3 regions of the Micromonospora zamorensis genome follow, and region 2 is predicted to be linked to each of the others. Evidence: riboswitches for the same ligand, from Rfam matches in the RefSeq annotation. Region 2 holds a riboswitch; each other region holds the start of a gene.
The links. Region 2 has a riboswitch for cobalamin ahead of GA0070619_RS29850 (ABC transporter substrate-binding protein). Riboswitches for the same ligand answer to the same signal wherever they lie in the genome.

Region 1 (2,259 bases), 2.8 Mb from region 2:
TCGTGCAGCGCCTGCGGCTGCGATTCAGCGATCTCCTCAAGCGACCGTCCGGACCAGTTGCCGTAGTCGCAGTCGGCCAACGCCGTCTCGATCGTCGGCAGCAGACCGAAGGCGTCGGCGGTCTGCCGGGCCGCCGCCGCTGGGCTGCACAGGCAGGTGTCGTGCATGCCGAGGTGCCCACGCCGGTCCGGATCCGCGTCGGCCTGGGCGAGGGCGGCGCGCAGACCGCCCTCGTCCAGGCCGTCGTCGGGTCCGCCGAAGCGGGCCCGACGCAGGGCGGCGGTGTGACCGTGGGCGACCAGCCGGAGGCTGGTGGCGGTCACGTGCTGGGCAGCGCGGCGGCGGCCCGACGGAGTCGATCGTGGTGCATCAGGGCCGCGAACAGCAGGCCGATCCCGGTCCAGAGCACCACCTGGGTGCCGAGGGAGGCCAGTCGGAAGTTCCACAGCAGCGTCGCGGGGAAGTCGGTGGGGACCTCCTGGAACGACGGAAGCACCACGTAGGACGCGACGGTGACCAGCAGGAAACCGCCGACGGCCGCGGCGACGCGTTGCCACAGTGGCGCCTGCGCGCCGACTGACCGGTAGCCCAGCGAGCCCGCCCACACGGCCACCAGACCGAGCACCACCATCAGCAGGTAGGTGGCGGTGCGTTGGTTGATGGTGGCCGGGTCGCCGACCGCCGGCGGGTTCGCCGGGTACTTGAGGAACGGCACGATCACCGCGCCGAGCAGCGCCGCACCGGCCAGCAGCAGGCCGGAGCGCCCGTCGTCGTCGGTCCGTCGCCGACGGGCCAGCAGGACGTACGCCGTAGCCAGCAGACCGCCCATCGCGGCGCCGAACAGGCCGGTGGCCAGGAACAGCCCACCGCGCTGGCCGCTCCGGGTGACCACTGCCTCGTCGTGCTGGTGCCCGCCAGCGGCGGGTTCGGCGTGCGAGGCCGCCTCCTCGATAGCGATGGCGGCCTCGACGTGCGGTTCGCCGGCGACGTAGGCGAACGTCCCGGCGAGCAGGCCAGCGATCAGGCCGGCGAGCAGGCCGCGGACGAGGACGGCGAGGAACGGGGGAGCGGTGGTGGCGTTCAGTGGCACGGAACACCGAGCAGGTGCCGGCCGTCGTGCATGAGCTCGTGCAGGTACGTCCCGCTGCGCGACACCGCACCCTGGTCGAACGCGACGAGGTAGGCCAGCAGGGTGAGCGCGACGACGGTCGCCAGGACCGTCCACAAAAGACGCGTGGTGCCAGCGGGATTCACCAACGGCTGGCTGGACGTGGAGCTGGACATATGATCACGAACCTCCCCGGGGATGACGCGTCCCCATCGCAAGGCTGCGGACGACCGAGCGTCCTGGCTCGCGGGCCCCATTTTGAGGTGGGGGAACCGCTCACAGTGGCGCGACCGCGCCGGAATCACACCGGCTTCCCTCGCGTCGCCGCAGATAGTGGGTCGACGGTATCGGTGCCGCCGCAGGCGGTCAACCCGGCCCCGCGTTGGGTGAAGCACCTGTGCTCGAGGACTCAGCGCCGCCCGATTCGTCAGATCAAAACTCGATCGCTGGCGGCGGGCATCGTCCGCCGCCGCCGAACCCGACGCGACGGCGAAGCTCTCCGAGCCGATGGCCGGGTGGACGGCGCGGCCTGGACGACGGTGGAACCGCGGCCCGCTGTCGAGCACGCGCTCGACAGCGATCGGCCCGGGCCGGCTGATTGTCGGCTCGGACCGGCAGGTGTGTCTGCTCGCCGCCTCGTGCACCGGCTGAGGCGGAACGAGGCGAGCGCGGCGGGCGTCGAAGGCATAGCATGTTATCGATAACAATCGGATTGTGGTTCGTTGGCTCGCGGGGCGGCCATCGACAACAGATCATGCCGTTCTGGTCGGACGTAGGGCTCCGAAGGCTCGCGTAACGACGGCAAAACATGGTCGCAAGACCTTGGCAACACACGTACGTGCATGGCATGGTAACGCCTGATCAAGGGAAACATCCGACCTATCTCCATGGGTGGTGCGGGCTTCGAGTCCGTCTCTCCCTGCCGAGGAGGCTCGGCCGGTCACCGGTGCTCCGCTCGCCGACGGCTCTCCCGTCGCGTGCGGCGCCACGCTTGGGGAGGTCAGGGCCGACGATGAGCACCGTCGAGGCAACCACCGGCACGCAGCACGGCACGCCCAGCGACTGGTTCCGGGAACGGATCTCCCACGCCGTCTCCGAGCTGACCGCCGCCACCGCGCTCGTCGTGCTGTTCATCGTGTTGAGCGTCGCCA
Region 2 (2,259 bases):
GACGGACGACGGTCACGCGGGCACCTTGGCGACCGCGTCGATGATGACCCGGAGCAGGTCCACGACCCGCGGCCCCCAGCGGGAGGCGACGTCGTCGTCCAGTGCGATCACCTGGCTGTTCTTCACCGCGGTGAGCCCGGACCAGCCGCTGCGCGCCTTGACCGAGTCGGCGTTCTGCTGGCAGCACTTGGAGTCGGCCAGGAAGACGAAGTCCGGGTTGGCCTTGACGATGAACTCCTGGGACAACTGCGGGTAGCCGGCGCTCTTGCCGTCCGCGTCGGCGGGGTCGGCGATGTTGGTCAGACCGATCTGGCTGTAGAGCGTGCCGATGAAGGTCTTGCTGGTCGCGCTGTACAGCTCGGGGCCCAGCTCGTGGTAGTAGGTGAGCTTCTCTGCGCGCTGCGGCACGTCCTTGACCAGCTTGGCGATGTCGTCCTTCATCCGGCTGGCGACGTCGGTGGCCTGGTCGGCGTGCCCGGTCAGCGTGCCCAGCTCGGTGATCTGCCGGTACGTGTCGTCGAGCGTGGTGGCCGCCGGGGTCTGGTACACCGGGATCTTCAGCTTGCCGAGCTGCTCGACGATCTTGTTGCGGTCGTCGGAGAGCACCACCAGGTCGGGGTTCTTGCCGGCGATCGCCTCGGCGTTCGGCTGGAAGGCGGAGATGTCGCTCTTGGGCGCGTCGGCCGGATAGTTGGACTGGTCGTCGACGGCGGTCACCTGCGGGCCGGCACCGATCGCGAAGAGCATCTCGGTGGCGGTCGGCGACAGCGCGACGATCTTCTCGGGGCGCTTGTCGAGGGTGAGCGTGCCGACCGTGACCGGGTAGGCGGCGGCCGCGGTGCCGGTGGTCGGCTTGTCGTCGGCCTTCTCGGCGCAGGCGGCGAGGGCCAGCGCGGCGACCGCGAGGGTCGCGGCGAAGAGCCGAGGGGTACGTCTGAACATGGGGCCTCCTGTCGGTCGAGGAGTGTGGTGCTTCGCCGACAGGACTTTCGTACGCCCGCCCACGAGGCGCCCTTCCTCGAGAGCGCGTTTCGCGACCGATCCGCAGGCGACCTGGCTCGTCCCCACCGTCGGGTGGGGCATCACAGTTGCGGGACAGCGCCGGGTTTCGCACCGGCTTCGCTGCGGACTGGTCGGTAAGACGGTAGCGCACCGCCGGGACGTGCCGGATCGATCACGCGCCGATCGCCGCGAGTCGATCCCCCGGAACCGTCACACGGTGACCGTCGGAGGGCGTATGTCCGAGTTGGTGGTGTTCGGAAACGGGTGGTGGGGCCCCGCGGGGCGGAGCGGGGCCCCACCCGATCAGGAGGACGTGATGGTGACGTTGTCCACAGCCGCCTCTACCAGGCTGGCGCCGGAGGCGTCCGCCGCCTCAACGAGGATGCGGACCGACTGCCCGGCGTACGGGGTGAGGTTGAGGTTGGCCACCGCCCAGCTCCCGTTGCGGTTGGTCGCCGCGCCAGCCTGGGTGAGCAGCGCGGTGGTGCCGCCGTTGTGCACCACGCTCACCCGCAGGTAGTCCGCCGACGAGGCGTTCGAGCCGTGCGCCAGGTACCAGGCCAGCGAGAGGCTCAGCGTGCCGGACGACGGCAGGGTCACCGCCGGGGACCTGGCACTGGTCACGCCGCCGTCGACGTCGTAGTCACCGGCCGCCGAACCGGCGAGCCGGCCGGTGACCAGGTCGTTGGATCCGGCGTACGGGGTGAGCTGCTTGGCGCCGGAGGACGTGGTCGCCTGGGCGGCGCCCCGCTCGAACGCGCCGAGGGTGGCGGTGTCGGTGCCGGACGGGTTGATGGTCCAGCCGGTGGCGGTCTCGAAGGTGTCCGACCAGACCGTGGTGCCGCCACCGCCGCTGCCGCAGTACTGCGCCTGCTTGCCGATGGCCCGGTACGGGCAGTCGGCGTACTCGCTCAGCAGCAGCACCGCCTCCCGGTTGCGCGAGGTCTGCGCTGGGATGACCTCATCGGGCGGGTAGAAGCCGCCACCGCCGGACGAGCCCGGGTACATCTCGAAGGTGTACGCCCAGATGTTGTGGGTGGCCCACATCCAGTCGAGGCTGTCCCCGTCGGTGATGTAGAGGTCGCTGGACTGTTCCGGGGTGTAGTTGTTGGTGGCCGCCATCTGCTGGCCGATGGTGGCGAAGGTGTTGTACTGGTCCGCGTTCATGCCCGTCGCGGTGTTCGCCGTCGTGTAGCCGTAGGGCCAGAGCACCAGCTGCGAGTACGTGTGGAAGTCGATGTTGGCCTTGATCTGCTG
Region 3 (2,259 bases), 2.9 Mb from region 2:
ACTGTCCTGGTCGAGCAGTACTGGCGCGAAATCAGTACGGGCCTCGCCCAACATGCCATCCCGGTAAGGCACTTCGTCCTTCACGCTGACGAAGACACCCTCCGCGGACGTATCGAGGGAGAACACCGCGTTCCGTCTGCGTTCCGTCTCAAGTACCTCGAGCCCTACGCCGACGCGGCCCGCACGTGGCTGCATGCCGAGGCCGAGGTCATCGACACCACGCACCTGTCTCCCGCCCAGGCCGCCGCGCAGATCGTCCTCCGAGCTACCGGGGAAAGCTCAGGTGCCTAACCTCGGCTTGGAATCGCGCTGATTGGCACTCTGGATAATTGCGCCAGCCAGCAGACAGGCACGGAGCGTTCAGGTCAACGCCGTAGGGGTATCGGTGCTGGCTGATGTTGACCGCTGCATCGGACACGCCGGCCGCTTTGGTGTGAGCTGATCTCGACGCAAAGCCTCCGGGTACGGTCAAGCCCGTGGGCCTTCGATCGGCGAACTTATGCGGCCTCCTTCCTGAGCTGCAGTGACCTAACGACGCTCACGCGCAGGGCTACTCGGACCGGTCAGCGCCGCAACGGGCGGACCGAGCGCTTCTCAGCCCTCGGCGCCGTCGAGCAGCGCGCGCCGTAGCGCCAGGCGGTGCTCCCGGCGGATCTCCGCCTCCCGGTACCGTCGCCGGTCCCCGTCGGTCTCCGGCAGCAGCGGCGGCACCGTACGAGGCTGACCGTCGTCGTCGATGGCGACCATGACCAGGTGGGCGGTGGCCACGTCGGTGGGCGGCACCGCCCGGTCCCACCGGTCGGCGGTCACCTTGACGGCCACCTCCATCGAGCTGCGGCCGGCCCAGGTGATCCGGGCGTCGACGTGCACGACGTCGCCGACCCGCACCGCGCGCAGGAACGCCGTCTCGTCGATGGCGGCGGTCACCGCCGGCCCGTCGGAGTGCCGTGCGGCGACCACACCGGCGACGGAGTCGATGAGGTTGAGGATCCGGCCGCCGTGCACCGTACCCATCAGGTTGGTGTGGTGCTGGTCCATGATCTGCGACAGGGTCAGGTGCGACGCCGACGGCGCTCGGCCGGCGATCGTGGTGGTGTCGTGCACAGCGGTAGTCCGTCCCTCGGGAAACCACACCGCCGGGTCGCGGGCACACGCTGACGAGGACGCGCCCGCGCCACACGCACGGCCCGTCACCCGCTCAGCCCACCCACGAGGCCGACGGCAGCGCACACGGTTGTGTACGCGGCGCCGGCAGGTCTTCGGACTCGCGGGCCTGACCGGTCGCGCCGGTCCCCTACTGGCCGTCGCTTCCCAGGCCTGCTGGCCCAGTGCTGATGACGGCGGTCGTTCCCACTCACCGCTGCGGGGCAGCCCCGGATTTCCACCGGGTTCCCTCTTACGACGCCCAGTCGGTCACGACGGGGCGAACCAGCGCCGCCGGCAGCATAGCTGGCCAGGGAATCCGCCCGCCTGGCGCGTCGTACCGCGGCCGCGCGGCGTCCTCGTCATCAACTTTTGCCATCTGAGGAAAAAGATCGCCACCTCTTGAAAAAAGTCTCAAGGCGGTGAGGATATTCAAATGCGTCGTCTCCCTCAGACTTGCGGGCGGGTGGTCTCGGGCCTCCTCGCGTTCCTCCTCGCCTCGGCGGTCGCCCTCCTCGCGTCCGCCCAACCCGCCGCAGCTCACGGGACTCTCGCCATGTCCACTCCGGAGAGCGGCGCCACGGTGAACGAGCCGTTGACGTCGGTACAGCTCTACTTCACCGAGAAGGCCGCCGCCAACGCGTTCTTCACGATCACCGCCCCGGGCGGCGTCCGGGTCGACAACGGCTGGTCGTACGGGGAGCCGAAGCCGCTGGACAAGCCGGTGCGGGAATACTTCCTGGTCAACGGGCAGTTCGAGCCACGGGAGTACACGACGGGGTTCCCCGCGGTGGTGCCCGTCTCCCACCTGCCGGCCAAGGGCCAGTACTCGGTGAGCTACCTGTCGGTGGCCTCGGACGGCGACACCGTGCGGGGCACGTTGACCTTCCGCTACAACGGGCGGGTGACGGCAGCGCCGCAGGGGTGGAGTGCGCCGTCGACCCAGCCGGACCCGGCGCTGGTGGCCGCCACCGAGCAGCACGGATCATCCGGGCAGGGATCGGCGGTGCCGACCACCGCAGTCGAGTCCGTGGCCCCGCCGTCCGCGGCTGCGGCGGCCCCGCCGACCGGGTCGACCGAGGAGAGCGACTCGGGGGCACTGGCCTGGATCGGCTG

Region 1: it holds a riboswitch for cobalamin, as region 2 does, so the genes downstream of both, GA0070619_RS10015 (CbtB domain-containing protein) here and GA0070619_RS29850 (ABC transporter substrate-binding protein) in region 2, are expected to answer to the same signal.
Region 3: it holds a riboswitch for cobalamin, as region 2 does, so the genes downstream of both, GA0070619_RS16210 (acyl-CoA thioesterase) here and GA0070619_RS29850 (ABC transporter substrate-binding protein) in region 2, are expected to answer to the same signal.

What each region holds. Positions count from the first base shown of each region.
Region 1 is NZ_LT607755.1:2,374,000-2,376,258, forward strand. Features, by position in the region: gene GA0070619_RS10005 (histidine phosphatase family protein) at 1-323, opposite strand, end outside; gene GA0070619_RS10010 (CbtA family protein) at 320-1,090, opposite strand; gene GA0070619_RS10015 (CbtB domain-containing protein) at 1,081-1,284, opposite strand; cobalamin riboswitch at 1,320-1,466, opposite strand; gene GA0070619_RS10020 (ABC transporter permease) at 2,121-2,259, shown strand, end outside.
Region 2 is NZ_LT607755.1:6,631,060-6,633,318, reverse strand. Features, by position in the region: gene GA0070619_RS29850 (ABC transporter substrate-binding protein) at 13-942, opposite strand; cobalamin riboswitch at 1,027-1,149, opposite strand; gene GA0070619_RS29845 (M14 family metallopeptidase) at 1,306-2,259, opposite strand, start outside.
Region 3 is NZ_LT607755.1:3,687,563-3,689,821, forward strand. Features, by position in the region: gene GA0070619_RS16205 (DEAD/DEAH box helicase family protein) at 1-291, shown strand, start outside; gene GA0070619_RS16210 (acyl-CoA thioesterase) at 595-1,038, opposite strand; cobalamin riboswitch at 1,234-1,448, opposite strand; gene GA0070619_RS16215 (copper resistance CopC family protein) at 1,580-2,259, shown strand, end outside.